4 regions of the Arthrobacter sp. CC3 genome follow, and region 3 is predicted to be linked to each of the others. Evidence: riboswitches for the same ligand, from Rfam matches in the RefSeq annotation. Region 3 holds a riboswitch; each other region holds the start of a gene.

Region 1 (4,810 bases), on a different contig from region 3:
GGTGCTGGCGTTGTCGGCCACGGTAATCCGGAACGCGTGCGGGAAGCTGCCGAGCAGATAAGCGTGCAGGTGCCGCAGGGATCGCTCCAGGTCCCGCTCCTCGTTGTAGACAGGGATGACCACATCAAGAACGGGGAGGGCAGTTCCTGCATCCCCCGGGGTTCTGGCGTCGATGGGTGCGCGGCGGGTCTGCCCCGTTGCGGGCGGCGAAACGCTGCCGGACGGAAGATCGACGACGGCCCGCGGCTGCGATTGCGGTTGGAGTATGGATCCCGCGGCCTGGTCAGTGAGCGTCATGGTTCCACTATGCGACCGGCGGATATGAAGGATTTAGGCCAAAGCTGTGCAGCTCCTGTGGGATTTTGCCGTTGTCTGGAAACGGGCAAGGAGACGGCGGCGGTGCGCCCACCGTCATTGGTGGACGCACCGCCGCCGCGGATGGTGCGTCAGGGCCCCAACAGCGAGCAGATGTTCGTTGCCGTGCCGGCCCCGGAGAATCTCCGCAATTCGTTGCCGTCGGAGTCCACGGAGAAGTTGACATTCCCCCGCGTGAGGACGAGCCCGTCAGGGGAGGGGAGTTGGAGGAGGTTATTGCCGGTCGCTCTCACTTCGACCACATTCTCGCTGGGGAACGAAAAGAAGAGGACTCCGGTGATGACCAATTTCAGGGGCTTTCCGTTTGGCCCCGTCAGGGTGATCTTCAGCCCGGGAGAAGTGCTGATGATGTCCCCTGAGGGAGTCGTGATGTTTTTGGCCTTACCGGTGACTTCACCGGTGACGAGAAAACCACAGTTCATGAATGAAGCGGGTCCGTCCACAGTGATCGGCGGGCCGGAAGGGGCAGCAACGGCCGGCGCGGCAGCCGCGAAGATTGAGGCCAGGACGGCCGTCGGAACTAACCATTTTTTCATTGTTGTGCTCCCTGCATCTTGACGACGGCCCGGGGGCCGGCCGCCGCTTGGAAGACGATGGAAAGCGGCGGCGACCCAGAGTCACTCCACAACCTTGTGAAAACCTTGTGGCCCCGGGAACGGGGGGAGCCAAATCCCGCAAAACAGCCGAAGGCCCCGAATCGCGTGGATTCGGGGCCTTCGGCTCATGCGGACCAAGTCCGGCGAGGGTGCGCCGGCTTAGTACCAGTTGTTGGCGTAGTGGAAGTTCAGGGCGCCACAGGGGGAACCGTACCGTTCCTTCACGTAGTTCAAGCCCCAATTGATCTGGGTACGGAAGTTGGTCAGGTAGTCGGATCCGGCGCTGGCCATCTTTTCGGCCGGCAGGGACTGGACAATGCCGTACGCGCCACTGCTGGCGTTCGTGGCTGTGGTCTTCCAGTCGGATTCCTTGGTCCACAGGGTGGTCAGGCACTGCATCTGGTCGGCCGCCCAGCCGTAGGTACCGAGCTGCGAGGCGGCGTACGCCTGGGCAGCTGCGGGGTCGTCCACGGCTACTGGCGGTGCCGGGGCAGGAGCCGGTGCCGGGGCCGCAGCAGGTGCGGGTGCAGGCGCGGGTGCCGGTGCTTCCGGTGCGGACTTCTCCTCCGGTGCCGGCTGCACGTCGGACGACTGAGCTGCCAGGCTGACGGACGCCGGGGCGGGCATGGCCGATACCAGGATCTTTTCGAACGCGAGCTTCGACTCGGCGTTTGCGGTTGCGGCGCTGGCTTCGCCGGTTGCAGACGTAGCCGGGGCTGCAGGTTCTGAAGCCTGGCCGGCGGCGCCGACTCCGATCAGGACGGCGCAGGCCGTGGCTACTACAGCGGCGCGGCGGCCGGAACCCTGCAGTCCGGCAGCAAGCCGGGCCAATGGGGATGCGGTGGTGGCTGGCTCGGCGCGGTGGCGCGAACGTTCCGCAGGCGTCTTGGACTCGTCGGAAGCGCGCTCCGGACGTACTTCTAGCGTGGATTTAGTCATGGTTGCCTCTCGATGCCGGCGGAGTTAGCTGTCGGGTTCGGATGAGGTCATCCGGCCGCACGGAACTTCACGTGTCGGCTTCACCCCGAGGGCGGCTGTGCAAGATGCCCGGAGACCTGGGTCCCCCGCCTCTGCCTAATCATGAGGAAATCCGGGTAGCGGCAGAGTTTGGCGTCCATCCGGATATGCGGCTAGAACGGTGGCCGCACTCTAAAAACGGTACAGGAGTATCGCGCTTAAGTCACATTTCGGTAACGAGGATCACGACGGCGGCGCGTTGACTTGCGCCGGAACGGCTGGCTCGCCGCTCTGGAACCGGAGTTAGGCTGCCGGCGGCTCGCAGGGCAGGCGGAGGGCGAACTCGGTGCGGCCCGGGCGGGAATTTACCTCGACGGTTCCGCCGTGCGCTTCCACGATGGACTGCACGATCGACAGGCCCAGTCCGCTGGTTCCTTCGGACGCGGCTGCGCCGCCGGCGCCCGCACCTGAAGCGGAGCGGGCCGGACTGGTGCGGGCGGCGTCCGCCCTGGCAAAGCGGGCAAAGACCCGGTCGACGAACTCCGGCGGTATCCCCGCACCGTTGTCCGTCACGGTCACCACGGCACTGCCGTCGGCGGACCGCATCACGCCGGTGACCACGGTGGTTCCGGGGTCCGTGTGCTTGCGGGCATTGGAGAGGAGATTGGCCAGCACCTGGTGCAGCTGCTTGGCGTCGCCGCGGACCACAACGGGCTCGTCCGGCAGTTCAAGCTGCCAGACGCGGTCCGGCGCCATGACCTTCTCGTCGCTGACGGTTTCCACCACCAGTTGCGTCAGGTCCACGTCGCTGATCTTGAGCGGCTGGCCTTCGTCCAACCGTGCCAGCAGCAGGAGATCCTCCACCAGGGTGGTCATCCGTTCCGACTGGCTCTGTACCCTGGCGAGCGATTTCTTGCCGTCAGGCGTGAAGTCCTCGGTCATCCGCATCAGTTCTGTGTAGCCGCGGATGGCAGTGAGCGGCGTGCGTAGCTCGTGCGAAGCGTCCGCCACGAACTGGCGCACCTTCGTCTCACTCTGCTGCCGGGCCTCGAGTGCCTTGGACACGTTGTCCAGCATGAGGTTGAGGGCGTGGCCAACGCTGCCCACTTCAGTTCCGGGGTGCGCGTTCGACGGCGGTACCCGGACCGCCAGTGCCACTTCGCCGGCGTCGAGCGGCATGTTCGAAACCTGCGTGGCCACCTCAGACAGCTGCTCGAGCGGTTTCATGGTGCGGCGGATGAGGACCGTTCCGGCCAGGCCGATCAGGACCAGCCCTCCCATCGACACGATCACCATGGTCCACACCAGAGAGTTGAGCGTGTTTTGCTTTTCATCGAGGGGGAGCCCGGTGACAATCACGTCCCCGTACTGCGCTTCCACGGCAACCAGGCGGTAGGAGCCGGTGGACAGTGTCCGGTCAACCGGGCTTGCGTCGTGCCGGAGGGCCAACAGGACCTGGTCGTCCTCGGCCGAGAGCGATGCGGTCGTGGCGTCGTTGGCCAGGAACCCGGCGGTGCTGACATTTCCGTTGTCGATCCGGGCAATGAGGGTTCCGATTCCTTGGCCCTTGCCCTCCAGCGGGTCGGGCCTGCCGGCCGGGTTGCCGAGCCGTGGCCTGCCCGCTTCGTTGGAGAGCCTTGAGGCCTGGCTTAAGCGATCGTCGAGCTGCTTGGTCAGGAAGGAATCCATGGACGCGTAGCTGAACAGGCCAATGGCGCCGCAGATGGCCACCAGCAACGCCATGGCCACCAGCACCAGCCGGGTGCGGAGGTGCCACGTGGACGGATCGAGCCAGCGGCGGCGGTCCTTGCGGATCTCGCCGGAAAGCGTGGGCACCTCAATCCGCCGGTTTGATGACGTAGCCTGCGCCGCGGACGGTGTGGATCATGGGCGGGTGCGTGGCATCCACCTTCTTGCGCAGGTAGGAAATGTAGAGCTCCACGATATTGGCCTGGCCGCCGAAGTCGTAGTCCCACACACGGTCCAGGATCTGGGCCTTGCTGACCACGCGCTTGGGGTTTTCCATGAGGTAACGGAGGAGTTCAAACTGCGTGGCCGTCAGCTGCAGTTCCTCGCCGGCGCGGGTCACTTCACGAGTGTCGATGTTGAGGACGAGGTCGCCCACCACCAGTTCGGCGGTGTCCATGGCGGCCACCCCGGAGCGCTGGACCAGCCGGTGCAGGCGGAGGAGCACCTCTTCCATACTGAAGGGCTTGGTGACGTAATCGTCGCCGCCGGCGGCCAGGCCGAGGATGCGGTCCTGGACGGCATCCTTCGCCGTCAGGAAGAGCGCAGGCACCTCCGGCGCGAAGGCGCGGATCCTGGTGAGCAGCTCGACGCCGTCGAACCCCGGGAGCATCACGTCCAGCACCAGGACATCCGGGCGGAACTCCTTGGCCAGCTTCACGGCTTCGGGACCGTCTCCCGCGACGGCTACGGACCAGCCTGCCATCCGCAGGCCCATGCTCATAAGCTCGGAGAGGCTGGGTTCGTCGTCCACCACCAAAGCCCGGATGGGGGAGCCGTCCGGGTGGGTGAGCTGGGGAAGGTTGTTAGTCATGGAGTGCGAAGTGGCCATGGGACAACTCTCCGATCTGCGGTTGAGCCGGCGCTATGGGGATCCTGTGTGCCAGCTGTGAATCCCAGCCTAGCGAGCTGAACGCGCGGACGGGCCCTTGTCTGGCCGACCGGTGCGGATCGGCCGCCTTCGCGAGGCGGAAAGGGGCATTGGAAAGGTCACAGCTTGACCTCTTGTCCCGCACAGGCCCCGCACAGGAACCCTTCGGAGTCTGGAGTGGACCAAGCCCCCTGCCCCAGGAGAACGCCATGAACAACAACCACCCCACGCCTGTACCGGAGAGCGATGCTGACGGGACAACGGA
Region 2 (4,810 bases), on a different contig from region 3:
TGCGTACGGCGCAGGTATGGCTCTTCCACCCGGCGCACCTGCATCTGGGTGCCGACAAGGATGGCGGCGAACCCGGCGACCGCGACCACGTTGGGCACCATCAGCGTCAGGCCCAGGAACGCCAGGAACACGGCACTGAAGATCGGGTTGCGGACGAGCCGGAACGGGCCCCAAGTGACCAGGACGGTTCGCTCGGTTTCGTCCACACCGATACGCCAGGATGCTCCCATCGCAAGTTGGGCGGCGAAGGTAGCCAGGATGCCGAGCACGGCAAGTGCCGTGCCGACACCGCGAGCCACCGGGTGGTCCAGAACCTCGAGCGGCGCGAGTCCGGTCAGGTCTGCGATAGGCGCGGCCACGCCCGTGATCAGGGTGCCGAATTCCATGCCCCAGTGCGCCCACCATTGCAGGGATCCAGGCCCGACCGAGAACTGCCGGATCCCGGCGTCGCCCGTGCGGTGACGCTGGATCACGTGGCGCGCGACGTCGAGCAGGGCAAAAACTCCGGTGAGGATGAGAGCAGCGACAGCCATCACCCATCACCCCTCGTCACTACCCGGTTCATCAACATTATCGAATCGCTTCCTGCCGCCTAGGCTTTATACCATAACTTTTTGGCGATCCAGCGGCCCGGACGCATCCGCCTCCGGCAATTTCCAGATTGCTGACACTGCGTAAGCTGTTCTGCCCAGCCCGGCTTCGATGACCTTTGGTGAGTGACCAGACGCGCCCCGGACCGGGCCTCGACCGTACTTCGGAGATCAGAGATGGCGGCGTACATCTTTCACTTCTGCGCCGGCCTGGATCCCCTCGCTTGCGCTACCGATCGCCGGTATAAACGCGAAGCTTCCAGGGGACATGATTGGCGTGTGACGAAATTCGGCCCGAGGCCTGGAGGCGGCGGGTAGCGGGCCGACCCCGCCCAGCATGCCATCGGCGTGGCGGAAAGATGCTCGGCACGGGCTCGGCGTTGGACCGCTAGGTCCTGTGCGAAAGCGCCCCAGCTTCGGTGATCCCGGCCCGGAGTCCGTCCGGCTGCAGGGCATCTCTCCGTTCGCATCAGCGGCAACTTTTGCCCTCATCGCCAGGAGCCAGCGCCAGAGATCGCATCAGATCCCGACGCTCCACGGTAGAGCCGCGCACCAGCCCGGACTGTGGCCGTCAGGACGACCCGGGTTTTCCGGGAACGTGGACTGCGCCGAACTCAGTGATCATTTCCACTTCTTCCAGCGTCAGGAGTGCCGGCAGCTCAGGCGCACGGCCATCCCGGCTACCTCTGACGTGCAGCGAGTGCACTGGGCCATATGCAGCGCCTACATCTGCGGCATTACCGGGAATATCTTGTCCCGGCACACCGGCTACGAAATCGGACATCACCAGGGCCGTCCTGAAAGCCTGTCAGACCGTCTGCACGGACTCCCGGACGAGTGCGAATCGCATGCACGAGCATTGGCGTATCTGCATGGAAGCCGGCCGCCGCTGCGAGCAAGCTTGCGCGGAGCCCGCTATCAGTTGAATTTAGAGCCAGCCGGTGGGGTCGACAACTTTCCCGTTGACTTCAACCTCGAAGTGGAGGTGGCAGCCGGTGGAGGCGCCCGTGGTCCCACTGAAGGCCACCACGTCTCCCCGGGATACTGCCTGCCCCTTGGTCACGTTGAAGGAAGACAGGTGGTTGTATGTGGTTTTCAGGCCGTTGCCGTGATCCACGACCACGCGGTTCCCTCCGCCATACTGGTCCCAACTTGCGAAGGTGACGGTACCTGCGGCAGCGGCCAGGACGGAAGTGCCGCACTGGGCGACGAGGTCCTGTCCCCGATGGAAATCTCCTGAACCGCCTGTGATGGGACTGACCCGGAGCCCGAACGGCGAAACTGTGGTCATCGCAGCGAGCGGAGCGCCAAGAGTTCCAGCGGAGGCTGCGCGGGTGATGGCACCGGCCGACTGGGCACTGAGCAGTTGTTTCAGCTTGCCGTCCGGGTCCGCCTTCGTGGCTACCGGGGAGCGGCTGAAGTCGATTCGAGCTCCCGGCGCCGCGGAAATTTCAGGCTGTGGGGCGGTGGAAACGGCGGACGCGGCCTGAACGGGTTCCTGGGCGGCCATCACAGGGCCGGTCACCGGAACAGTCACGGTGAGTGCCAGGCCCGTTGCTGCCAACGCGATGCCGGCCTTCTGGCCGATACCGCTGGAGGCGGCGAAATCAGTGATCTGGCGGAAGGGTCCCCGGCGACGGCGTGCTTCGCGCTGCGGATCGCGGGGCCTGTCCGCGGTAAACACCTCGGTCGCCCGGCGCGCCGAAGCGGGGCCTGTCGCGCGTCGGCGGCCCCTGGAGTATTGCCTGGCCAAGATTTTTTCCTCTCCGGGTAAGCCTGCGAAGTTAGCTGTCGGATTCGGGTCAGAGAGTTCAAAGACCCGGTCCGCCGTAACAAGCACTCTGCGCAGAGATGTCCCCGGAAGGATTTTTAGCTCGATGAGGGCTTGCTGCTGACGGACTTCACCCCAAGGCAGTCCTGCGACTGCCGGTTATGGTTCCTCCGCCTCTGCCAGTTGGTGACTCGTGCACCTGATCCGCTGGCAGAGCCTGGCTCCGGATCAGGTAACGCTTTGGTATCGATGCTTCAGGCTCAACTATAGCTGACTAATCGGACCGTAATCGTTCCGTTATCTTTGCGGAAGGGGCGTCACGGCATTACGTGCGCCGGGTCAGCGCAACTGGAGGAGTCGGGGTCTCGCCCATCCCGTGCGCCACCATGCTGCTCATCGTCGCTTAAATATGGTTAAGGATTCGGAACGCCATCATTTGGCCTTGACCACTATCGGCCCGTCGCCTTTGATGCCGTCTGCCGCCTTTGACCCATGTGGCGGCGGCTGCGGAAGCTCTGACGTCGGACTTGATTCTTTCGTTGGTCCCAGAGGGCCCGTCCGAACCACATGAGACCGGCAATACTGACTTCACCCGCGGTTCGTTCGTGTGGAAACCTTCACATTCTCCGCTGGGAACAGCGGATCGTCAGGGCAGCCTGGGCCTCCGCCGGGCGTCCCGGCGTCCCAGGAACACCGCCGCCCCTCCCGCCATCAGGCTCAGGAAGAGAAGCACCCAGCCCCCGACCGTGAGGGCTGACGCCGCAGCCACCGCGCTGGCATCGGGCGTGGCAGGAGCAAGGGCGGCGTCAACGGCAGCGTTGGCCCACAGTCGGATGATGACGAAGAGTATCGGCGCCATCCACAACGCCCAACGCACGGTCTTGACGGCCACGTTCGTGCCGATCAGCAGGAGCCAACTGAAGCCGAAAATGAGAGGAAACAGCGTCCCCGCGGTTTTGTGGACGTAGCCGAGCTGCCCGCGGGCGTCATCGTCCATGGCAGCGCGCAGCTGCCCAACATACTCGGTGGAAAAGCCGCCCACAAGGGAATCCGGCATCGCGAGACCGCCGGACAACTGCGTCATCTGGTTCAGCGTGAGCAAGTGCAGGTACCAGAACAAGAAAAGGCTGGCTACGACGCCGGCAACAACGATCAGGTTGCTGTTACCTTGCGCCTTTTGCGGCGACCGGCTGGTTGTGGAGTTGATCACAGGAGGCAGTTGGTGGGCGGGGACCGTGGCTTTGCTGCCGTGTTTTTTGATGCGCTGGGCGGGAGTCTTGGCCATGGCCTCATTATCCCGCGCCAGCTTGATCCATCAGGACAACAACCTGATCGAACAGGTCGGGACCGGCCGGATGGATCCCTACTGTCTCAACGGCTGCCATGGCCAGGTGGCATGGCACGGGCCTCCGCCGGCACGGGTTTGGCCGGTTTCAGGCCACGACGAGCAGGCCGGTGCCGAACATGACGGCCAGGCCTGCCACGATTCCCCCGGCGGTCAGCGGCGTGAAGGTCTTTCCTTCGGGGTCCTTGAGCATTGGCAGGAGCTTGACAGCGACCTGGCCGACGGCCCCGGCGCCGAGACCGAGGAGGAATGCGCCCAGGGTGGGCTGGTACACGGTGGAGCCGATCAGTGCCCCGAGCACGGCAGGGGCGCCGGCGATCAGGCCCAGGACGGCGAGGCGGGCAAGGGAGGGTCTTGTTCGGGCCATGGGGGTGACGATGGCAAGGCCTTCGGTGGTGTTGTGGATGGCGAAGCCGATGATCAGGGAGGCGCCCAGGGCCAAGGAGCCCACGGCGTAGGCCGAGCCGATGGCAAGGCCCTCTCCGAGGTTGTGCAGCCCGATGCCGACGGCGATCAGTAGTGCCAGCCTGCGCGGCGAAAGTGCGGCGGGCTCCCCTGTGGTGTGCAGGTCCTGGTGCCGGCGCATCCAGGCGTCGGTCGCCTCCAGCACCAGGTAGGACAGCAGCGCCCCCAGGATCACGACGAGGGGTCCGCCGAAGGCGCTGGTGCCGGCGACGAGATCAAAGGCCTCAAGGGTGGCGTCGAAGGTCAGGAAGGCCAGCAGCCCGACGGTGACGCCGAGCAGTCCGCGCACCCAGGCGGCGGAGGAGCGCCGGACGAAAGGCATCCAGAGCATTCCCAGCGCCACCGGGATGACTCCGACGTAGACGCCGAGCAGTGCCATCAGGCCGAAAAAGGAGCCGTCGCGTTCGGGGCTCAGCGCGGCGGCGTCGATGGCGGCGGGGATCTTGCCCCCGATGGAGGTCACCAGGGCGATCTCGTAGGGGTCCCCGTCCACCCAGTGGTAGCTGACGGTGATGGTGCTGGTCTGCAGCGGGGCCATGGTCTCGGTGGTCTGGGTGAAGGCTGCGTAGTAGTCCGAGACGTTGACCTGGGCGATGGCCACCGGGTCCGGGCCTTCGTTGCGGACAGTGATGATGATCT
Region 3 (4,810 bases):
CATAGTCCAGTCACTGAGACATCCCGGCGGCAGGTCAGAGCGATACGCTGAAGATTATCCGGAGTAATTCAAAATAGGCTAAGCTGGATGCTGTCGTACAGTGGGCCGCGAAGCCGGCCTGGCTGATCCCGTGGGGCTTTTCCCAGCGGCTGGTTGGTGGATGCAGGTCCACCCCGCCGAGGCCAACGTGGAAGCCTTTGCGCGGTACGGTGGGACTGACGCAAGGACTGTGCTCGAGGAGCTGAGCTGGATGACCGATCTAATCGACACCACGGAGATGTATCTTCGGACAATCTTGGAGCTTGAGGAAGAGAACATCGTGGCTCTCCGCGCCCGGATTGCCGAACGGCTGCGCCACTCCGGACCCACCGTTTCGCAGACCATCGGGCGGATGGAGCGTGACGGGCTGGTGGTTGTTTCGGGGGACCGGCACCTTGAGCTGACTGAAACCGGCCGGAAACGCGCCACCGAAGTCATGCGCAAACACCGCCTCGCGGAACGGCTCCTGGCCGATGTGATCGGACTGGACTGGGCGTATGTCCATGACGAAGCCTGCCGTTGGGAACACGTCATGAGCGAGCGGGTGGAGCGTCGCATCTTTGAACTCCTCAACCACCCCACCGTTTCCCCCTACGGCAATCCCATTCCGGGACTGGCGGCGCTTGGCGGTCAGCCGGCTCCCGCTTTCACCGACGGTGTGGTCAACCTCCTTGAGGCCATGACCGCGTACGGGGCCGACTCGCGTATCACCGTGAGCAGGCTGGCCGAACCCATCCAGGTTGAGCCGGAGTTGCTGGTGCAGCTGGATGAAGGCGGAATCCGGCCCGGAGCGTCCCTGGCCCTCGAGCGCGTCGGCGAATACATCTCCGTGCGTGTGCCCGAGATCGAAGGCGCGCTGGAGTTGCCGCCCGAGGTTGCTGCCCACGTGTTTGTTACGGTCAGCTAACCGGCGTAGTGGTAGGACCACCTACAACTTACTGAGACCCAGATAACGGAATTATTACCGCGCTGATTAATCGCCTATAGTTGAGCACTAGCGCCGATACAAAAGCGTTACCTGATCCGAAGCCGAGCTCTGCCAGCGGATCAGCGTCAGAACCATCTCCTGGCAGAGGCGGAGGAACCACAATCGGCCGTTGAATACGGCCTTGGGGTGAAGTCCGTCAGCGGCAAGTCACCTCCGACGAAGGATTCCCTAGGGACACCTGTGCCGGATGCCTTGCAATGGCGGACCGGGTCTTTGCACTCTCTGACCCGAATCCGACAGCTAACTTCGCAGGCTCTCCAGAGAGGATAATTCTTGACCACGCAGACCGTCAGGGGCCGCCGCAGGGCGACCGGTCCCGCTTCGGAGTACCCCGTGGCCGAAGCCGTTATGACGGTCAGGCCGCGCGATGCACACCGTGATGCGCGCCGACGCCGCAGCCTGTTCAGCCAGGTGACGGAGTTCGCTTCGGCAAGCGGCGTGGGTCAGAAGGCCGGCATTGCCCTCGCCGCCGCCGGACTGGTGCTCACCGTCTCCGTCCCGTCGACCGGGCCCATGATGTCCACTGCGGACACCGGGAACGCTGCCGCCACCGCTTCGGTTGCGCCCCAGCCCGAAGTGTCCGTTGCTGCAGGTGCCAAGATCGACTTCAATCGGACCTACGTGGCCACCAAGGGCGATCCCGACGGCAAGCTGAAACAGCTCCTGAGCGCACAGTCGGCAGGGACGATCACGCGTGCGGCCTCCGCGGGCAGCTTGGGGGCTCCGCTGGAACAAATGATTTCGGTATCTCCCTTCGGTTTCCGCACTAGCCCGATCACGGGTGGCTCAGGTGAGTTCCACCGGGGCCAGGACTATGCGGCACAGTGCGGCACCAGCGTCCTCGCCGCTGCGAGCGGAACAGTAACCTTTTCGGGCTGGCACCCCTATGGCGGCGGAAACCGCGTGGTGATCGACCACGGCAACGGCCTCGAAACCACTTACAACCACCTGTCGTCCTCCAGTGTCCAGGTGGGGCAAAAGGTGGGCCGCGGGGACGTCGTGGCGCTCGCCGGGACCACCGGAGCCTCCACCGGCTGCCACCTCCATTTCGAAGTGATGGTCAACGGCGAAGTCGTCGACCCCACCGGCTGGCTCTGACCAAGCGATGGGTTACTCTCGCATTCCTGTGACATGCCGTGACCTGAATGTGACATGCGATCGGAATTCCTGTACCGTTTAAAGCACGCCAACTTTTCCGAAGTTGGCGCTCTTGAGTGGATTGCCTAACTCTGCCACCGCTCAAGGTCCGTTCGCATGACATCGTCTGGCAGAGGCGGGGGAACCAATTTTGGTCTTCGCAAGAAGACCTTGGGGTTAAGTCGCAAAAGCTTCCCAGGAAGCCGCGCGGCCGGGTGACTCCCATCCGAATCCGACAGCTCACCTCGTAGGCATTGGGAGAGGCTACCTTCGTGTCTACACGCAACACTTCTGCGCGCCACCGTGCGCAAACGGTTCGTACGAACCCGTTGAACTCCGTGTCCAGGGCTGTTACTGCCAACGCCGGGACCGTAGGTCGCCAGGCGGCTGTGATCGCAGCCGCGTCCGGACTGATCCTCAGTGTTGGCATGCCGGCAAATGCCGCCGATACCAACCTGGGTGTTTCCGCTTCGACGGAGTCCGGCTCTCAGTCAGCCCAGCTGGCCGTAAGCGCTGAACCGACAGCGACTGTTTCCTTCGAGCGTCCGTCCGTCACCACGATGGCAGCGCCGAAGATTGAAACCGTCCGGGCACAATCCACCGGTACCGACGCCAGTGAGAACCCCACAGCAGCTGACGGGGAGGCCAAGGCCGGCAAACTTGCCGACGCCGCCTCCTCTGCAGCAGCATCTGGCCTCGCCGCCATAGCGTACACCGGCATTGGCAGCGCCTACGTCTGGGGCGGCACCACCCCCAGCGGCTGGGACTGCTCAGGCTTCACCCAGTGGGTCTACGCCCAGGCCGGCATCAGCATCCCCCGCACCAACGCATGGACCGCCATGAAGCCCACCGCCACCCCGGCGCCGGGCGACTTGGTCATGCAGAACGGCGGAGCTCACGTTGGCATCTACGTCGGCAACGGCATGATGATCAGCGCGCTGAACCCGTCGCAGGGCACGCTCCTGCACGCTGTGTCCGCCACGGGCACATCCGCGTTCTACACGCTTCGCTAGAACACGCGGCGCTTCGCTCCATCACGGGTTTCCCGTCGCTGAAGCGCGCGTTCTTCGCTATATAAACCTGTTCGGGCCGTTCCGGCTTACCCCCAAGATGCCGGAGCGTCCAAACCGCGGCCTGCCACGCAGTCTGAGGAAAACGAAAGAGAGAAATAATGACTACTCGTGCGATCGCACGGCACCGCGCCGAGGTTACCAAAACCAACTCGCTTGCTGTCATTGCCAAGGCTGTCGGCGACAACGCCGGCGGCGTGGGCCGCCAGGCTGCGGTTATCGCTGCAGCTTCCGGCCTGGTCCTGACCAGCGGTATCGCAGCGAACGCTGCCGATACCAACGTACAGCGCGAAGCAACCTCTGCTTCCACCCTGGAAGTGCAGTCCTCTGCTCCGGCCAACATCTCGGCCGCTTCCAGTATTGCCATCTCCTTCGAGAAGCCGGCTGTCTCCACCTCCCCGGCTCCGGTCGTCGAGGCTCCCAAGCCTGTCGTCGAGGTTCAGGAAGCTGCTCCCGAGGCTGCTCCGGTTGCCGCGACCGTGTCGGCCCCGGCCGCCCCCGCAGCTGCAGCCCCCGCTGCCGCCAGCGGAAACGGTGCCGCGATCGCGGCTGCAGCGTACGCCCAGCTCGGCGTTGCCCAGGACTGCACGATGCTTGTGACAAACTCTCTCGCTGCGGTTGGCATCAACTACCGCGGCTGGCCCGCAGGCTACCTGTCCCTGGGCCGCACCGTCAGTGCAGCTGAAGCCCAGCCTGGCGATCTCGCTTACTATCAAGACGGCGGCATGGGCAGGGCCCACATTGCTGTTTACGTCGGCAACGGCATGGCCGTCCACGGGGGCTGGAACGGCGGAACAACCGTCCTGTTCAGCGTCAACGTTGGCTCCGGCCCGGTCTTCATCCGCGTCGGCGGCTAATACCCCGGTTTCCGCGTAACAAAAGGACCCCTGCCTTCGGGCTGGGGTCCTTTTGCGTTTCCGGCAGGTGAATTTTTGCCGACACGGAGTCTATGGTAAGGAGCCGATTCGGCGATAGGCCACTTGAGTGTTTACTCTTGTGTTGTCGATCCATAGCCCGGACAAGCAGAGGGCAGCCGGCCCTCGAGCCCCTGACGGGTGCGGCCGTGAAGAGGTATGTGCATGCGCACTCTCGTTCTTAATGCTGGATATGAACCGCTGGCGGTTGTGACCTTCCGCCGGGCGCTGGTTCTTGTGCTGACCGGAAAAGCTAGCGTAGTGGCCGAAGGCGACGATCCTGTCGTCGGGCCGCAGGAGATCCTGGGCCGTCCGTCCGTGATACTCCTGAACCGCTACATCCGGCCCCGGTACAACACGATCACTGCTGTGAGCCGCCGGGGCGTGTTGCGCCGTGACGGCCACCGCTGCGCCTACTGCGGGAAAGCAGCACACACCATTGACCACGTCCACCCGAAATCGAGGGGCGGTGCCGATTCCTGGGAGAACCTGGTGGCCGCCTGCCTTCGGTGCAACAACGTGAAAGGCGACCACACGCCCGCCGAGATGGGCTGGAAGCTCAGGTTCGTCCCCGCGCCTCCGCACGGCACCATTTGGCAGATCAAGGAACTGGAAAAGCCCACGCCCGCCTGGGACCCTTTCCTCCTGCCCGAATCCGCCGC
Region 4 (4,810 bases), on a different contig from region 3:
TGGTGTAGACCCCGCAGTTCGTCCAGACCGGGGCATGGTCCCCGCCCGTGGCCGGAGTCCGCGGATAACTGACGGGCTCGCTGGTGTGGTTCCTGGACTGGTCGGGATAGTCCTGCTCCCCGTCGATGGGCCGGGCCGCCGCGGCATTAAGCCGGTCGCGCTGCTGGACCTCCCCGACAACGACGAAGCTCACCGCCGCGACGATTGCGAGGACCACGGCCGCACCCGTGCCGTAGATCAGCCAGGCCCGCCGCCTGTCGGCCGCGCGCTGTTTGGCCTGCACCGCAGCCAGGAGCGCTTTACGGTCCTCGTGGGCTTTCGGTTTACCAGACATGGGCGGTCTCGCTTTCTTAGGTGCGGTCAAAGTCGGCCGCGGAGCTCTTCAAGGGCAGTAATTTCAGCTGTCTGGGCTTCTACGATACGGGCGGCGAAGTCCCGGACCTTTGAGGTTTCCGCTAAGCGGGTACCGGCGGAGGCCATGGCGACGCCACCTTGATGATGGCGGATCATCAAGTCCGTGAACAACCAGTCAGCCTCCGCACCTGAGGATTCGCGAAGCGCCTGCATCTGTTCCGGGGTGGCCATCCCTTCCATGACACCTTCGGCGCCGTCTCCTTGGCTCCCGTGCGAGGCTCCGGACCCGTCATGAGTACCGCCGGCCCTCATCCACGCCATCGGCGGTGCTGACCCGGCCTGGGACAGGCCCCAGTCCTGCAGCCAAGCGAACATCTGGCCATTCTGATGCTGCTGGGCGGTGGCAATGTCGTAGGCGACCGCCCGGACCTCGGGGTCGTCGGACTTGTCCCGGATCAACAGGGCCATCTCCACTGCCTGCGCGTGATGGGTCTGCATGTCCCGGGAAAATCCCGCATCCGCGCCCGAGTCCTGGACGAGTGCGGGCGCTGTCGAAAGCCGGCCCAGGGCAAAGAAACCCAGTGCGGTGAGGGCCACGACTGTGACGAAAACAGCCCAGAGCCGCTTCCTGGGCAGCGGCGATGGTGCCGTGAGCTGTTCACGCGGCTCAGTGAGGTTCACGACCGGAGCCAGCCCTGCGGATCGACAGTTACGCCGTTTCGGACAATTTCGAAGTGCAGGTGACATCCGGTGGAGTTTCCGGTCGTTCCGGCCCCGCCGAGCCGCTGGCCCTTGGCCACCACCGCACCGACCGAAACCTCTATCGAAGACAGATGGTTGTACGTGCTTTTCATGCCATTGCCATGGTCAACCACGATGCGGTTCCCGCCACCGTTCTGGGACCATCCAGCTTCCACGACGGTCCCGGAGCCGGCGGTGAACACTGCGGTCTGGCAGGAGGCGACCAGGTCCAGCCCGGTATGAAGCTCACCCGAACCTCCCGTGATCGGGCTGGTACGGAATCCGAACGGAGAGGAGATGGACATGCTGGCCAGCGGCGCGCCCAGGCTGGAATCAACAGGTACGGCCATTGGCGGTGCCGCCGCTGCGGCGGGGGTCCCGGCAGCGGATCCTGCAGGCGCTGCCGGCGCCGGCCGGTCGGCGGGCCGGGTCCCGACTTCAGTCCGTGGATAGGTGATGACTGCCTGTGCCTGTGCTGCTATGGCCGGGGCAGCGGCCTCGACAGCAGCCGGCTGGGCGGCGGCGACGGTACCTGCGGCGGCAATAAGTCCGGCATGCGCGGCGGGTATGCCGGCGGCCAGCATGACAACAGCGGCAAAAGCCGAAGCCCCGGGCAGCCAGGCCGGGCGCGGGGACGGAGCCTGAGGTCGGGCGGCGGCGCGGCGGCGGGAGCGGTCATGGGGAAGGGCGCGGCGGCGGCCGTGGCGGGAGGGGGGCACAGCTGATCCTTTCGGGTCGCCTGCGAAGTTAGCTGTCGGGTTCGGACCAAGGAAAAAAGCCCGGACACAGTTCCGGCGCCGGCCCGCGTGGACCCGTACCGCTGTGTGTCTTAACCCCAAGGCAGCACGCTGCCGTTAATGGGTCCTCCGCCCCCGCCGTGTGAGTTCGTAGTATGGCGCCGCCGGCGGGGCTGAGCGTCCGGAGCCAAGGCTTAATACAGAAAAGCCTGAATCAACATTACACGACCACCACATATGTCACAATTCGATAACAACGGAGATGGTGTTTTCTACAACCCGTACAACTCTCACGAGGGTCAAATCGTTCCCGGACTACTCGGGCCAGCGCCGCGGTTCGGGCCTGTCCGCCAACTCCTGCAGGTAGTCGTTGTAGGCGTCGAGTTCGGGGGTCCCTGCGGTCAGTTCGGCCCGGTCGATACTGGCATTGGATTTGGTTTCTTCGCGTTGCCATCGGACCAGGATGAACATCAGCAGGAGCACTCCCGGCAGTTCGCCGTAGGACCAGGCCAGTCCGCCGGCTATGCCCTGGTCCGTTATCGGGTTGATGTTCCAGCCTGGAGGCGGTGTGGCGAAGAATTTCACCATGGGTGCGGTGGCCATCATGAGTACCACCCCGAAGAAGGCGTGCAGCGGCATCTCCGCGAAGATGTCGATCATCCGTCCGAAGTGGGTCTGGCGGCTCGGCAGCGGATCAGCGGAAATCAGCGGCACCGTGAACAGGATCCCGGAGATCAAAAACAGCAGTTCCAGGCCGACGTGGCCGTACCAGGTCGGCAGCAGCAGGTCCGCCAGCCCGGAGAAGTACACCCCGTAAAAGCTGAGCAGGAACAGCGGGATCATGAAGGCGGGGTGAATTGCCAGGCGTCCCCATCGTGAACGCAGCCCCCAGAGTGCTGTCCGGAGGACGGGGCGGCCCATCCTGCCGTGCGGTGTTGCCCGCAGCAGCAGTGTCCCGGGGGATCCGATGACCAGCAGTGGCGGAACGGCCATCATCAGGGTCAGCTGCTGGAACATGAAGATGGAGAACATCCGCAGCCCGTACCCTTCAATGCCGGCGCCCATGACCACGATGAGGGCCAGGCAGCCCAGCAGGAAGGAACAGGTCCGCACCACGGACCAGCGCCGGCCCTGCCGCCACAGTCTGATCGCCCCCGCCAGGTAGAGCACTGCGGCCAGGAGCATCAGGGCAGGGATTAGCGGAACAGGCTGCAGGTTAGGCGCCAGGTATTCAGCCAGCGACGGGGGCAGCGACGGAAGCCAGACCGGACCGGTCATGTCAGGCACAGACATCGCTGCACCGGGTATCGCCCTGCCGGGACCGGACTGCACCTGTCAGGGTGCGTGAGCACTTCCGACCATCCGCAGCCGGTCCTGACCGGTGTGGCCGACGTGTGTCAGGCCGAGATCGAGAAGCATCCGGACGTGGGAGTCGGCCAGTGAGTAGTAGGCCATCCTTCCCGAACGGCGCACCGACACGACCCGCGGCCCGCGCAGCAGGCGCAGGGCATGGGAGACCCCGGACTCGCTCAAACCGGTCGTTGCTGCCAGGTCGCACACGCACATTTCTCCTTCGAGGAGAGCGATGAGGATCCTGACCCGGCCAGGGTCCGAGAGCAACCCGAAGATCACGGCCAGGTCCGCCACGTCCGAGTCCCCGGGCATCTTGGATCTGACAGCCTCCACTTTGTCTGCATCGACAAGCCGGACAAAACACTCCGGCCCGGCGGGGGCTCGGGGTGGAATCTGCGTCATCCATCTAGGCTACCTTTACGTGCTAACGCTTCGCGTTTCCCCATAGTTCCCTGGCAAACCGTACGGAGTGCTGGCAGGCGCGGGTACGCCCGTCTGGGAGCGGGCGATTAACGTGTGAACAACTCTACAGATAATCTGGTGTCGCGCGCTGCCCTCAGTTTCGCGCTCCATTTCCTGCCCTTTCGGGACGGGGTCAGGACCAGGTTAGGACTTATTGTGGCCCTCAAAGCCTCCACTTCACAGGAGAGGCCGGCTGTTTCGCCCAGGCCGGTATGGCTGGTTGTCGCTTGTGCAATCGCCCTGGCGGTGCTTTTGGTTGCGACAGCCTTTGGCCGGGGAACTCTTCCGGCTGAGGCCCGGGATCCGGGGGCGCTGGTCCGGTGGGGATACGGTGTCGCGCAGACCGGACATAATCTCGCGATGGCTGCAACGATCGGGGCCCTTGTCTTTGCCACGTTCATCGTCCCGCCCCTGCTGAAGGCTCCGGGACGGGGTTCCCGGGACCACGGCGGTGACGTTCGGGCATCCCGGGCGGCGGCCGAACATCCGGCCTTTACCCGGATCATGATGCTGGCCGCCGCCGCCAGCGTCCTCTGGACCTTGTCAGCCGTCGCCGTGCTGGTGCTGGGCTTCGCGGACATCGCCGGTCTGCCCGTCTCGGGCAGCCCCGAGTTCTCCGCCGGCCTCGCCGCCTACATCAGCGAACTGCCCACCGGCAATGCGTGGCTGGCGGTGGTCATGATCGCAGCAATGGTATCGACTCTGCTCTTCAGTGTCCGGTCCCCGGCGCCCCTGGCGGCTACTGCGCTGCTGGCCATGGCAGGGGTGCTGCCCCTGATCCTGATCGGCCACGCCTCCAGCGGCAACGACCACGAGCAGGCCACCAACTCCCTGGGCCTGCACCTGGTCGGGGTGTGCCTCTGGTTCGGCGGACTGATCGCCCTCACCGTCGCCGGAACAGCACTGGGCAAGGACACAGCCGCTGTCCTGCGCCGGTTCTCGTCCCTGGCCCTGTTCGCTTTCATTCTGGTCTCCGCCTCCGGCATCATCAACGCCTCGATCCGGATGCCGCTGCCCGAAGGGCTGACTTCCCCGTACGGGGTCTTGGTACTGGCCAAGACCGCAGCCGTCATCGTCCTGGGCATCATCGGCTACCTGCACCGTGCACGACTGATCCCGGCGCTGGAGCAGAAAGCCCCGAGCGGGAGTGCGGGCCCGGTGCT

What was found. Region 3 has a riboswitch for cyclic di-AMP ahead of PV761_RS18435 (NlpC/P60 family protein). Riboswitches for the same ligand answer to the same signal wherever they lie in the genome.
Region 1: it holds a riboswitch for cyclic di-AMP, as region 3 does, so the genes downstream of both, PV761_RS23295 (hypothetical protein) here and PV761_RS18435 (NlpC/P60 family protein) in region 3, are expected to answer to the same signal.
Region 2: it holds a riboswitch for cyclic di-AMP, as region 3 does, so the genes downstream of both, PV761_RS20875 (peptidoglycan DD-metalloendopeptidase family protein) here and PV761_RS18435 (NlpC/P60 family protein) in region 3, are expected to answer to the same signal.
Region 4: it holds a riboswitch for cyclic di-AMP, as region 3 does, so the genes downstream of both, PV761_RS09775 (M23 family metallopeptidase) here and PV761_RS18435 (NlpC/P60 family protein) in region 3, are expected to answer to the same signal.

What each region holds. Positions count from the first base shown of each region.
Region 1 covers NZ_JARCCY010000071.1:9,938-14,747, forward strand. Annotated here, with positions in the region: gene PV761_RS23285 (dolichyl-phosphate beta-glucosyltransferase) at 1-297, opposite strand, end outside; gene PV761_RS23290 (hypothetical protein) at 447-911, opposite strand; gene PV761_RS23295 (hypothetical protein) at 1,131-1,910, opposite strand; cyclic di-AMP (ydaO/yuaA leader) riboswitch at 1,910-2,094, opposite strand; gene PV761_RS23300 (HAMP domain-containing sensor histidine kinase) at 2,232-3,764, opposite strand; gene PV761_RS23305 (response regulator transcription factor) at 3,766-4,506, opposite strand; gene PV761_RS23310 (hypothetical protein) at 4,755-4,810, shown strand, end outside.
Region 2 covers NZ_JARCCY010000049.1:7,936-12,745, forward strand. Annotated here, with positions in the region: gene PV761_RS20870 (isoprenylcysteine carboxylmethyltransferase family protein) at 1-533, opposite strand, end outside; gene PV761_RS20875 (peptidoglycan DD-metalloendopeptidase family protein) at 1,519-2,343, opposite strand; cyclic di-AMP (ydaO/yuaA leader) riboswitch at 2,348-2,563, opposite strand; gene PV761_RS20880 (hypothetical protein) at 3,008-3,646, opposite strand; gene PV761_RS20885 (ZIP family metal transporter) at 3,795-4,810, opposite strand, start outside.
Region 3 covers NZ_JARCCY010000036.1:24,707-29,516, forward strand. Annotated here, with positions in the region: gene PV761_RS18425 (metal-dependent transcriptional regulator) at 251-946, shown strand; cyclic di-AMP (ydaO/yuaA leader) riboswitch at 1,087-1,297, shown strand; gene PV761_RS18430 (M23 family metallopeptidase) at 1,301-2,125, shown strand; cyclic di-AMP (ydaO/yuaA leader) riboswitch at 2,238-2,432, shown strand; gene PV761_RS18435 (NlpC/P60 family protein) at 2,503-3,177, shown strand; gene PV761_RS18440 (NlpC/P60 family protein) at 3,336-4,091, shown strand; gene PV761_RS18445 (HNH endonuclease) at 4,314-4,810, shown strand, end outside.
Region 4 covers NZ_JARCCY010000013.1:1,748-6,557, forward strand. Annotated here, with positions in the region: gene PV761_RS09765 (DUF3105 domain-containing protein) at 1-334, opposite strand, end outside; gene PV761_RS09770 (DUF305 domain-containing protein) at 361-1,035, opposite strand; gene PV761_RS09775 (M23 family metallopeptidase) at 1,032-1,814, opposite strand; cyclic di-AMP (ydaO/yuaA leader) riboswitch at 1,818-2,003, opposite strand; gene PV761_RS09780 (cytochrome c oxidase assembly protein) at 2,148-3,125, opposite strand; gene PV761_RS09785 (metalloregulator ArsR/SmtB family transcription factor) at 3,168-3,587, opposite strand; gene PV761_RS09790 (cytochrome c oxidase assembly protein) at 4,008-4,810, shown strand, end outside.